One region of the Paenibacillus sp. FSL R5-0810 genome, then DNA from elsewhere that is predicted to be linked to it. Evidence: riboswitches for the same ligand, from Rfam matches in the RefSeq annotation. Region 1 holds a riboswitch; the other holds the start of a gene.
What was found. A riboswitch is a leader RNA that binds a small molecule or an ion and turns the genes downstream of it on or off. The one in region 1 is predicted to bind cyclic di-GMP.
Positions count from the first base shown of each region.

Region 2: linked by a shared signal. The riboswitch ahead of MKX76_RS23835 (helix-turn-helix transcriptional regulator) and the one ahead of MKX76_RS09205 (non-ribosomal peptide synthetase) in region 1 are both predicted to bind cyclic di-GMP.

Region 1 is NZ_JBBOCF010000001.1:2,046,712-2,053,025, reverse strand. It holds gene MKX76_RS09220 (polysaccharide deacetylase family protein) at 1-577, opposite strand, end outside; gene MKX76_RS09215 (hypothetical protein) at 800-970, shown strand; gene MKX76_RS09210 (hypothetical protein) at 1,043-3,631, shown strand; cyclic di-GMP riboswitch class I at 4,340-4,434, shown strand; gene MKX76_RS09205 (non-ribosomal peptide synthetase) at 4,644-6,314, shown strand, end outside.
Region 2 is NZ_JBBOCF010000001.1:5,366,695-5,373,008, forward strand. It holds gene MKX76_RS23820 (TetR/AcrR family transcriptional regulator) at 1-503, shown strand, start outside; gene MKX76_RS23825 (MFS transporter) at 593-1,954, shown strand; gene MKX76_RS23830 (FMN-dependent NADH-azoreductase) at 2,011-2,625, shown strand; cyclic di-GMP riboswitch class I at 2,824-2,918, shown strand; cyclic di-GMP riboswitch class I at 3,187-3,281, shown strand; gene MKX76_RS23835 (helix-turn-helix transcriptional regulator) at 3,438-4,166, shown strand; gene MKX76_RS23840 (aspartyl-phosphate phosphatase Spo0E family protein) at 4,641-4,862, shown strand; gene MKX76_RS23845 (hypothetical protein) at 4,981-5,226, opposite strand; gene MKX76_RS23850 (MarR family winged helix-turn-helix transcriptional regulator) at 5,476-5,904, shown strand; gene MKX76_RS23855 (MFS transporter) at 5,897-6,314, shown strand, end outside.

The sequences.
Region 1 (6,314 bases):
CCAGCCATTGAATTTGTGGCTCATTGATGTTTCCGTATGGAGGTCGAACGAAGGTTGGCCGATAGCCCGTAAACGACTGAATCAATTTGTCTGTCCTGTTAATTTGACTCCGGAAATCTTCATCACTTAATTTGGGCAAATTCGCATGATTATACGAATGGTTTCCTAAAATATGTCCTTCTTCAACCATACGCTGCACGATTTCGGGGTGAGCCTCAATCCGATTGCCAACGACAAAGAACGTTGCTCTGACGCCTTCCCGTTTTAAAGCATCCAAAATCTGAGGGGTATATACGTCATCAGGCGCATCGTCAAAAGTTAAAGCGACCTCGCGCTTGGAAGACGGGCCATGAAGCCAGAACGTGCTTTGGTACTTAGCCCTTAAGTCCGCAAGAGACATAGGTTTCGTGGTCCGGACAGCCTTTTCAGAACCATCTAATAAATTTGGAGTATTGGATGACTGTGTCAGGTTGTTGGCAACCGTATTTTGTCGCTGTTGGGGGACAGGTTGGGCTCGGCTGCCGCATCCAGAGCATATGAGGATTATCAATAGCGGCAGAAACCACCGTAATTTCATAATTAAATCTCCTCAGGTTATATTTTGCTCCTAATATTCCCCGGATTTTTAGCTTGTTATTCAATAAGAACGAAACGAACTGCTGGTCGTCTATAGTTTGAAAGAGTTCGTTTACATGTATTTTACTTGTATACAATTAACGGGATATGATAAGATGATAGCGTATTGAAAGCGTTTACTGTCTTTGGAAAGGGAAAATCCAATCGCAAAGGAGAGAGTTTAGTGAGAAGCAAGTGGAGGAGTCGGGTTGCCGCAGCCGTAACGTTTATCATGATGTTTGCAAGTTTCGCGTGGGCAATGCCGATAACGTATGCTGCAAATGTTGACTCGACCAACGTTATGATCAATGGCAGCTTTGAGGAGCCGGAGCAAGATGGGCGCGTGCCGGGCTAGCAGCCCGATGAAGATGCAGCGGCCCTTACCGTAAGCGAGTCCGTATATACGGACGGGGAACGAAGTCTTCAAGTGGAGCGCCTGTTACCAGCTGCAGGCTCCGGAGCGGTGAGCGATGCCTACGCGATCGAGCCATTCGGAAATGTCGTCATGACGGCAAGTGTGCTTTCGGATGAAGGCAAGGGAGGCAAGGCCGACCTCAGGTTTTATGATGCAGACGGTAAGCTTGTCTCCATAGTCAGCGGTCTGGTCGGAGAACCCTCTGAGAAATGGCAGAGTTTACGCGTAGCTGCTGCGGCGCCTAAAAATGCTGCAGAGGTCAAAGTCGCCTTCAATTTTAATGGCGATCAAACCGGCAGGTATTTCGTTGACAGCGTCGCATTGCAAACGCATGCGTCCTCACCGTACTTAACGAATTTGGGGCCGCAATCGTCGAGTCTAACCCTGATGACCGCAGCCTTCGGCAAAGACAAGAATGGCCAGGATGTTTTGTTTACGGTCGCACAGGGTGATCCGGCACAATTCATCGTAATGGATGTTGCTTCCAGAGAAGTGAAGGCCACACACCCGCTTGTAGCACTTGACGGTAGCAACGTATCGGCAGCTTGGGCGATTGTGACAGCATCCGACGGAAAGGTATACATCGGCAGTACACCGAACGGGACGTTGTTTCAATATGATCCGGCTGAGGACACAATGCGGGCGATCGGCAAACCGGTACCTACCGATACCGTAATCTGGACGCTTGTAGCCGGGGAAGATGGCAAAGTATATGGAGGAACGGGATATTCCCAAACGCTGTTTGAATATGATCCCGCTTCCGACCAGACCCGAATTCTTAAATCCTTCAAGTCATCATCGAAAGAGTCGCATATCCGCAGCCTAGCTTACGATTCCGATCACCAAGCGATCTATGTGGGGGGCGCCGATGTCGCCAAGCTTTATAAATACGATCTCGCAAGCGGAACATCCACCGCGCTTCATCCGCCTGAGTTTAATGGCATGACCTCGGTTTATGACCTTCAGTATGCAGGGGGCAAATTATTCGTACGCGTGGATCCGGGACCCGTTATGTTCGTCTATGATCCTGATGCTGCCAGCTGGATCGTAAATAAAAATACGGCCTATAACGCCAGAGGATTCTCACCGTTAGCGCCAGACGGCAAAACGGTATTCTACACCTATTACGAGACCCTTCCGGGAGGCGCGCAGCAGTGGTCCCTTTATTCATACGACGTGAATACGGGAGCTTACGGCTCGCTGGGTGTGGATGTCAAAGGAGCAGGCGTCGCTTTTGGTTATGTACAGCTGGATCAGTCCAAATATCCGGGCTGGACCTTGGTCGGGTTGGCCGGAAATAGCGGCAGGGCATTTTATTACAATCTGGAAACCGGTATGATTGAGACGCCTGAGCTCCCGTTCCCGCCACAATTCGTAGAATTGTTTAACATCGGAAAGAGCATAGACGGGCAGATCTTGTCTGCCGGCTTCATCTCCGGCGGGGGCATGGGGATCTACTCGCCGACCCGCAACGAAACCAAACACTATCCTCAAATCGGCCAAGTCGAGGGATTCGGCTCTTTGAACGAAAAAATGTATTTTGGCGTTTATCCTAGAGCGACCATCTTTGAATACGATCCGGCCAAACCTTGGAACCGGACGGATCCTTCGGAACCGAATAACCCGCTGCGGCTTGGTCAGTTGGGTTTGGAGCAAGACCGGCCTGTAGCAATGCTCGGGGTTGAGGAAGAAAACCTGCTATACATCGGTTCCTATCCAATTGCAGGCAAAACAGGCGGTGCTCTAACCGTGTACAACCCGGATACCGGGAAGTTTGATGTGAAACGGGACATCATTGCTGGCCATTCGATCAATTCGCTGCTTTACAAAAATGGAAAGCTCTTCATGGGCACAGGCGCCATGACCGGCGGAGAGGGAAAGCTTGCCATATACGATACAGCATCCGGCCGGGTAGAACTGGAACAGGTGCCTGTTCCGGGGAAAAAAGCAGTAACGTCTTTGATATGGGGGCCGGACGGTAACGTTTGGGGAATGGCATTAGGGGCTCTGTTCATTTATGATCCGGAGCGCCGAGAAGTTATTTACAGCAACGACCTGTTTCCAGCCGCGGATTATACGCACAGCAATCCTCGCTTGACCGTTGGAACCGACGGCAACGTGTATGGGACTATTTTTACGGGATATGTTGCCGACCGTACGTACACGAGCAAGCTCTTCAAAATCGATGCAGCAAGCAAAGCACTTTCCATCTTGTTGGAAAGCAATGCGGAAAAGCTGGCACAGGACGACTTTGGCAACTTGTATTTCAAATACGGCAGCGAGCTGATGAAGTACAGCGACCCTAATTTAGTCGTACAACTAGACAAAGTACAGCTTGAGGCCGAATCGCTCCAGCTTCACCCGGGAGATGAAGTCCGTTATTCTTACGAAGTCTTCCTTGAGAGAGGAAGAAATACTAAGGAGTTATCCGGCGCTCACATTGAGTATGTGAGCAGCCGTCCGGATAAGGCGGAGATCGATCCAAAAGGAAAGATTATCGCCAAGCAACCGGGGCAGGCCGAGTTGTCGATTCGAATTACATTAAACGGGGTAACCGTTGAATCTAATAAAATCAAGGTAAAAATAACCGGACCTTTTTAAAACTGTTCATGACAGATAGCAATATGAGGCCGTTGTCCTGGACAACGGCTCTTTGCTTTATTGTCCAGTGATCCCAGTGATCCATTAGACAGCGAACTTGAAGAATGGAATTACCAAATGAGTTGAAATTATGGAAGTTTTCGCGTCGGATGGAAGTTGTCCTAATTAGTTATAAAACGGTATTTTAGTCCCGGAGGACAAGCGACAAAAGTTATTGGCTATAATGATTTCCGTTGTCGTAATTAGGGCAATGGATATAGGTTCGACATTGAAAAATAGAACTATTGTCTTGATTAACCATCGTCCAATATCCAAGTAACAACAGAAGAATACACAGGGATTTAGGACAATGAATACCGCTTCTATTAGGGTAAGGGCGTAATTTGTGGAATTCTGCCGAGGGACAAAAAACGTGTGTAAGCCTCTGTTCTTAATCGATTTTTATTAGTAATAACGTATCCCTGTCTTCTGTTAAAAATAGCGATAATACATAGTTAGGTGAAGTTTGGTGAAACAGCGCACAGATAAAATTAGTAAAAATTAACTATCGCGACCTAGAGTTATATGATGGTTATCAATATCATCAAAACCATTCTTGAAACACAATATTGAACAAAAGACCTATCGATTTTCAATTGGAAACAAGATACAGTAAATGTAAATCGAATACATAATATAATCATGGTTTACAAATTAAATACTATTTTTGTACGACAATAGCAAACCCACCGAAAGGTGGCGACGCAAAGCTATAGGGGCTAATGCGGGACCTACTGCAACCGCAATGCCAGCCAGTTGCCGAATACAACGGGAAACCTCCGTTTTATTCATTATTTTGAATTGATGAAAGGGGTTTTTTTGACGTTCCAAAAAACAACGGCAGCTTCGCTATAACAAAAAAACTAGTCTGGTGTTGAAGGGGGACGCTATTTCATTACAGAATGCTAAGAGGATTTTTCTGTTCGTTAACAATCAGACATTAATGAATCGATAATCCGGGAGGTAGATGGTCATGGAACAAACGACAAGTGAAGTAACAATTGACGAATTGCCAAGAGGGGGATGGACCAACGATGAAAGAAACCGGGTTAGTTTTTCCCTTGATTTTGCAACGACCCGAAAACTCCATGAACTGGCGTTCAATTTCGGAATAACTGTGGATATGGCACTTATGGCTTGTTATGCGATTCTGCTTGCCAAATATACCGGCGAGGATGATCCTGTAATCGGGTATCTGTTGGAAAGACAGATGTTTCCTATACGTTACTCTCCTACTGTACATAAGCCATTAGGTAAGTTTCTGTTAGAGGTCAAGCATACCACGATGCAAGCACTCGAGGATCGGAAAATGCGAAAGAATCTGAACGGCAATCCGTTCATCAAAGCGGCCTTTACTTGGCAAAGTGCCAATACCACTCCTTATGAATCCGATCAGTTGGGGACGTTTGAGCTTGCTTTGACGGCTTTTAAGAAGGAATCTATCATGATGCACATTGAATATTCGGCCCGGTTGTACAGAAAAGAAACGATCGAGCAGATGGGCGGCCATTTGAGCCGAATTGTGCATGAAGTGTTTGATTTCCCCGAGAATGCGATTGCCGACATACGCATGATGTCGGAAGTAGAGGAGAGACAGATTCAGGCTTTCAGCAGAACTAAGACGGACTATCCTTCCGGCCAAACGGTCCATTACTTGTTTGAGGAGCAGGTGCGCTTAAACCCCGATCGCCCGGCGGTCATGACCGAGAAACATCGGATGTCCTATCGGGAATTGAACGAACACGCGAATCAGCTTGCAAAAGCACTGCAGTATCACGGCGTTAGGCCGGAGAGCGTCGTTGGCATTATCGCGGACCGGTCTGTCAGCATGATTGTCGGGCTTACAGCCATATTGAAAGCGGGCGGCGCATATATGCCCATCGAAGCCGATTCTCCGCGTGAAAGAATCGAATATATGCTCGAGGACAGTCAGGCGGGATTTTTGCTGGCCCCTTCCAGTTGGAAGCCTGACATTGCATTTAAAGGAAAAGTAATTTATTGGGACAACGCGCAGCAAAACCTCGACAACGGTTCCCATACGATATCTGCTGTAACCTCGCAAAGTTTAGCGTATATCATCTATACTTCCGGATCAATGGGGACTCCGACAGGGGTCATGGTTGAACATCGCAACATCGTAAGCCTGGTCAAGAATACCAATTATTTCAACTTTTCCAAGGAGCATCGGATTTTGCAAACCGGTAAAATTGCGTCCGATGCGTCGACCTTTGAAATTTGGGGATCCCTTTTGAACGGATCTACCTTGTATTTGATGAATGACACGGACTCATTTGACATTCACAAATTGAAGGAAACCATCATCGACCACTTTATTACGGCTTGGTTCCTGACTACGGCTCAGTTCCATAATCTGGCCGAACTGGATCCGGGCGTCTTTCGTACGGTAGACACCTTGCTAATCGGCGGAGAAGCGTTATCGCCGAAGTACGTAAATGCCGTAAGGAAGAGGTGCCCCGATCTGCGGATGATCAATATGTACGGTCCGACGGAAAACACGACGTTCTCCACTTATTTCCCGATCGAACGTGATTTCGAAACCGCCATTCCAATTGGCAGACCAATATGCAATTCCTCCGCTTATATCCTTGATAAACAGTTAAATCTTCAGCCGATCGGAGTAGTG
Region 2 (6,314 bases), 3.3 Mb from region 1:
CGACGCAGGAGATTGCCTCGGCAGCCGGGCTCAGCGAGAAGACTCTATTCCGAAAGTTCGGCAGCAAGCGAAATCTCCTGGAGATGGCGTTCGAACGCTATCATTACGGTCAAGAAATGACGAAGCTTTTCGCGGAGAAGCTCACGGGAGAGCTTACTGCGGATCTGATTCTGATCAGCCGGACGTACCATGACTTGATGATCCGGAACCGCAAGCTGATCACGATCAGCATCAAGGAGAGTGATCATCTCCCGGGACTTCGAGAGATGACCAGCAAGCATCCGAAGCAGTTTCTGGACGTGTTGACGAAATATTTTACGATCATGACGGAGAAGGGGAAGCTGGTTGCCGGAGATCCCGAGCTGCGGGCGATCTCGTTTATGATGATGAACTTTGGCGCGTTCATGAACGAGCTGGATTCCAAGGAGATATTTCCTTCCGTAACGCTGGATGACTTTATTGAGGAGAGTGTGCGGATTTTTGCTAGGGCGTTAACCCCCTAGTTTTTTTCAAAGCATACGTCAGTAAGTACTGACAGACATGCTAATCTCGCTGTTTAAAATTTTCTACTCACAAGGAGGGTGAAGCTTTAATGGAGACTCGGAAGCTGATGCGTGTCCTCATGTTCACGCTGTGTCTGTCCGCTATGAGCGGATTGATGTTTAACTTTGTCCTGCCGGACATGCGGGAGGAATTCAGCTTGAGCACCGCTCAGGTTAGCTGGGTAACTTCCTCGTATTCCCTGCTGTACGGGATCGGCACGGTTCTGTACGGGAAGCTGACGGAACGCTACCAGCTCAAAAATTTGCTGTCATTCGGTCTGCTGCTGTTCGCGGCCGGCTCTCTGGTCGGCCTCGTCTCCCAGGCATTCTGGATGGTCCTTGCCGCAAGATGCCTTCAGGCGATCGGCGCGGCGGCGATACCGGCGGCGGCAACGCTTATACCGATTCGCTACTTCCCGCCGGAGCGAAGAGGAGCAGCCATGGCGACAGCCTTTATTGGATTGTCCATCGGCAGCGCGCTTGGGCCGGTGGTGTCCTCGCTAGTGGCCGGCTTTGCTCATTGGCGCTGGCTGTTCAGCATCCCTTTGCTGATTCTCATCACGCTTCCTTTTTACCGGAAATATCTGAAGGACGAAGACCCTCAGTTTCCAGGATCATTCGACCTGCTGGGAGGCGGCCTGCTGGCTGTCGCGATCACTTGTCTGCTGCTGGGAATAACGAACGGAATCTGGTGGCTTCCGCTAGCCGGACTGCTGGTAGCCGCGTTGTTCATTGTCCGGATTCATCGTGCATCCGTCCCGTTCGTGAGCCCGGTTTTGTTCCGGAATCAAGAGTATTCGGTTAGGCTTGTCATCATGTTTCTGTTCAGCGGCGCGGCCTTTGCGCTGCATTTTCTAAGCCCGTTGCTGCTGGCAGAGATTCATGCGCTGCCTCCAGGTTGGATCGGATTTGTCATGGTGCCGGCCGCCGCGGCCTCCGCTCTGCTCGGGAAGACAGGGGGAAAGCTGGCCGATGCCAAAGGGAACACGGATCTGTTTCTAACCGCCATGATTATGTTGGTCGCTTGCTTTGTACTCTTATCCACGTTCTCCGCCATTTCAGCCGTCGCGGTTGCTCTCTTCCTGATTCTAGGTAATGTCGGGCAGACGTTCGGGATGATTGCACTATCCAACTCCGTCTCCCTTAGCTTAGCGAAAGAGCAAGCCGGCATCGGGATGGGATTGATGCAGATGCTGAATTTTATTTCGGCGGGGATCGCTTCCGGTGTGTACGGAACAATGCTCGATATCCGCTCCGAGGTATCGTGGAACCCCTTGTATGCCTATGCCGAGGGGCAGGTTTACAGCAATATTTATTTGGTGCTAGCCGGGCTGCTGCTCGCCATGCTGATGTTCTATTCCCTACGGTTCGGGAAAACGGAGCACGGTCATATAAGAGCGGCGGGAAGCTGATATCGCATGCTTTCGAGTCCATTCATTACAAATAGGAAATATAGGAGGAGATTCTAATGACAACCACTTTATTCATTAAAGCCAACAACCGCCAAGGGGCCGTCACAAGCAGATTATACGACGCATTTTTCAATAGCTACCGCGAGGCACATCCGAATGATGCGGTGGTTGAGGTCGACCTGTATCAGGAACGCATTCCCCTTCTGGACGACATTATGATTAGCGGGAATTTCAAGTCAGCCATGGGCATGGAGCTTTCGGAGGAAGAGCAGGCCGTTCGGGACATCGTCAACCGGCACTTGGAGCAATTTCTTGCCGCCGACAAATTGGTGTTTGCCTTCCCGCTCTGGAATCTGACGGTTCCTGCAGTGCTGCATGCCTACCTGGACTACATGCATCATCCGCGTAAAACGTTCAAATATACGGAGCAGGGCTTGGTCGGTCTGTTGGGTGACAAAAAAGCAGCACTGCTGAATGCTAGAGGCGGGATCTATGCGGAGGGCGATCCATCCGAGATGGCGGTCAGCTTCGTAAAAAATCATCTCAACGTGTTCGGGATTACCGACATTACTACGATTATCATTGAGGGGCATAATCAATTCCGGGATCGAAGCGAGGAAATCATTGAGGAAGGCCTTCGGCGGGCAGCCGAAGCGGCAAAGCTTTTTTAAATCATGGAGAAGCTGGTTATTTTGACATATTACACGCTCTGCTAGTTACTTTGTGACAAAAAATTACAAAATCCAGCAGGAAATTGTCGGGAATTTGAGTCATGAAGCCTATATTCAATGAAAAACAATGTAAGTTATAGTTTGATTAGGTCATTCATTCAGAACTATATGTTGTATCTTTCGACAATTGAATCGTTCGTACGATAATCGCAAACCCACTGAAAAGTGGCGACGCAAAGCTATAGGGGCTAATGGGGTTCTGCATAGAACCGCGATGCCAGCCAGTTGCCGAATACGACGGAAGCCTCCGTCACTTCTTGCTAGTTACTACCTATGTCTACAAGCTGACGGAGGCTATTTGTTGTTCACAAATTTTTATAGGGAGGCTCCTGCAGTAACTGCCTGTTCCTTAAAAGTTACGGTCAATTGCCTGAAAGGAGGTGAATGATGCGGAACATGATTTCCCGCAGCGCGGTATAACTACAGCAGTTCGACTCTCAGCGGATAACAAGGAATATTCATGCGGCAGCGTCTTTGACAGCAAACCAATCGAATCGTTTCGTACGATAATAGCAAACCCACTGAAAAGTGGCGACGCAAAGCTATAGGGGCTAATGCGAATCTGCTAAGATACGTGATGCCAGCCAGTTGCCGAATACGACGGAAGCCTCCGTCCTATTTTGCTATGGTAATCTTCATGGATGGAGGTTTTTTATTTTTCGCTAAGAGCTACCGAATCTTCACAGCGGCGATAAATAGGAGATCGATTTCATTATTAATCACTTATTCTTAACAAGGAAGAAGGGAAAATAATGGGCCAAAGAACATTGCTGAAAGTAAACGATCATTTTCCTAATATCCTCAGCATCTCTGAAATTAAAGAAAGGCTGATCGAGCGAAAAGAAATCCTGTATCTGTTGCAAGAGGAAACCAGGAATATGAACGATTTGCTGTCTATACCTTATTTATTTGTGATTGCGGACCCAGAGGGAACCGTTATCGATTATTGCGGGACGGAGCTGTTAAAAGGTTATTTTGAAAGAAATCATTTGAAAATCGGAACATCTTCTGCTATGAACAAGGCGGGAATCAATGCCATTGCGTTATCCATGGAAAATCAATCGGTCTCAGTCGTAATCGGCGCCGAGCACAGCAATAAATTGTTTGCAGAGCTGTCCTGCGTTTGCACGCCAATACGAATAAATCATGTTATTATAGGCTACCTCAGCCTCTGTTTTCATTACTTTCACGAGGTTACATTTGTACTGCCCCTCATTGAACATCTGGCCAAAAATATTGAAGAAAAGTTACCCCAAAAGGATCCCATGCTACAAAAAGAGCTGACCTACTCACTCTTTGACCAATATGAATTAACAAACCGCGAGAAAGAAATCGCCTACGAATGGCTGGAAAATAAAAACGTGCCTGAAATTGCGGATATTTATGGAATCAGTCAAAGCACGGTCCGTACTTTCATCAAAAAGATATACGCCAAAACGAGAGTCAATCATAAAGGGGCATTCCTAAGAAAATTTACATGAAGATATAGGCAATACACAAGCACTAATTACCCAATTATGGGTATTTTATTTATTAAAGTAAAATTTTATAATTATAGGCAAGCCACTGATGACAGATAGTTAAAATTTAAACTAATTCATAATTCGTACAATCTATCGCAAACCCATCGAAAGGGTGGTGACGCGAAGCTGCAGAGGCTGTTGTGGACGCTCATATGCAACCACGATCCCTGCAATTGGCCGAATACGACGGAAACCTCTGATCCGCCATGCGACAACGATTGAATAGGGAACTGTTTATTTTAGATAACCCTGCTGACCTGACGCCGCTGCAGAAACTGAATCGGGTAGCCTTCAACATTTCATGAAGAGGAGCATGCTTTAACGGTTTGTTCGTTTAGGAATGAGCGATCAACTCTCTGTTTGAGAAGGTTTGCCGCAAAAACGTTGGCAGCTGTCATAAATCACTTGCTACGATGGGGGTGGGTGGATGTGATGGTTTCTATAGAGAACGAACTGAAGCATGTATCCGACGAGCTCGAATATCTCAGGAGGGAACTTGAGCGAATGGCCGGCAGTCTTGAATTCGTACATCAAGATGTTGTCGCACTTTCGCAGTCGTTCGATAAGCTGATTGTCCGTTACATGGAATTAAAAAGCCATGAGGAAGAGATCAATAGAAAGTGCGCAAAGTTAAATAAACCAAGCCATGAGTAATAAGTCCTCCATAAAAAATAGAACCCCGGATGTCGATTCTCGACCTTCTGGGGTTATTTGCTTAAAGATATGGTGCTTCCAGCTTTAAGGGAAGCCATTTCAAGTCAGGTGCTTGGATTCAATCATTTTTCTGTACGAGCGAACAGCTGCTCCAATTATCCATTGTAATGTACCCGCGCCTAACAAGCGCGAAAATCGTATTGGTTCGGCAATACCATTCCAAGTTGGGTACAGATGGCGAATCACCGCTTGCCTTCGTCAAGACACCCTCATACGTCCAGTATCCGCCTTTCTTCCAGCGGACAAGTCTCCCATGCTTCTTGGCCTGTTCCAGCGCTTCTTGTTGTATTTCCGATAACGTCAATTCATCCTCACCACACAAATCCTGTAATATCTGTCTAGAAGACGGATGGAATATACCAATTAAATCATATGAATCTGAATATATTCTGAATAACCTGTGTTGAAAAACGGTCGATGGGCATTGTTAGGTGAACTGATGCATCGTCGAGTAAAAGGATCAGAATACCAGACATTATGTCTGGACATTTTCGGAACACTACTCTATAATCAAATAGTTACCTTGAGTAACCAATTGGATGGAGGTTTCCCCATGAGCACCCACCGACATTTTTTTCAGCAGTACTTCAGACTGTACCGCCCGTTCGTCAATGAACTGAACCGGCGGCTCGAGGTTTTTGGGCTGTATTATGCCCAGTGGTCGATCATGTATTATCTGGACGCGAACCAATCGATGACCTTGGTGGAATTGTCCAAAGTTTTGTATGTAGAGAAGCCCACGGTGACTAGAACGGTGAACGCATTGATCAAGTTGGGTTATGTGGAGCAGATCCCGGCATCGGACAAGCGGGAGAAGCGAATCCGTTTATCAAGTAAGGGCATCGATGTCGCGTTGCAGATTCGTCAATTATTCGATGACTACGAGATGGAGATTATGGAAGGTGTCTCCGCTGAGGAACAAGCCAGCGTCATCCGTGTCATGGAGACAGTCAGGGATAACATTATAAGAAAAGGTGATTAACTTGCAGCAAGAAAACTCCCAAGATCGTTTATGGAGCAAGGACTTTTTGATTGTGTTCGGCGTCAATTTCCTGCTCTTTCTTTGTTTTTATCTATTGGTTGTTATTATGCCCACTTATGCAGCTGAGGAATTCCATGCATCGACTGGAATGGCCGGCTTTGCTTCCAGTATCTTCGTGGTGGGGGCGCTGATCGGGCGGCTGATCGGAGGCAGCATTATCGAGAGGGTCGGACGAAGACCGCTGCTGTTGACCGGATTGGTCTCATTCAGCGTCTTAATCGGTTTGTATTTCATCATTAACAGCTTAGCGGTGCTGCTCATCGTCCGTTTCCTCCACGGCCTGGCCTTCGCGCTGGCCTCTACCGCGACCGGCACGATTGCCGCGAGCTTGATTCCAAACTCGAGAAGGG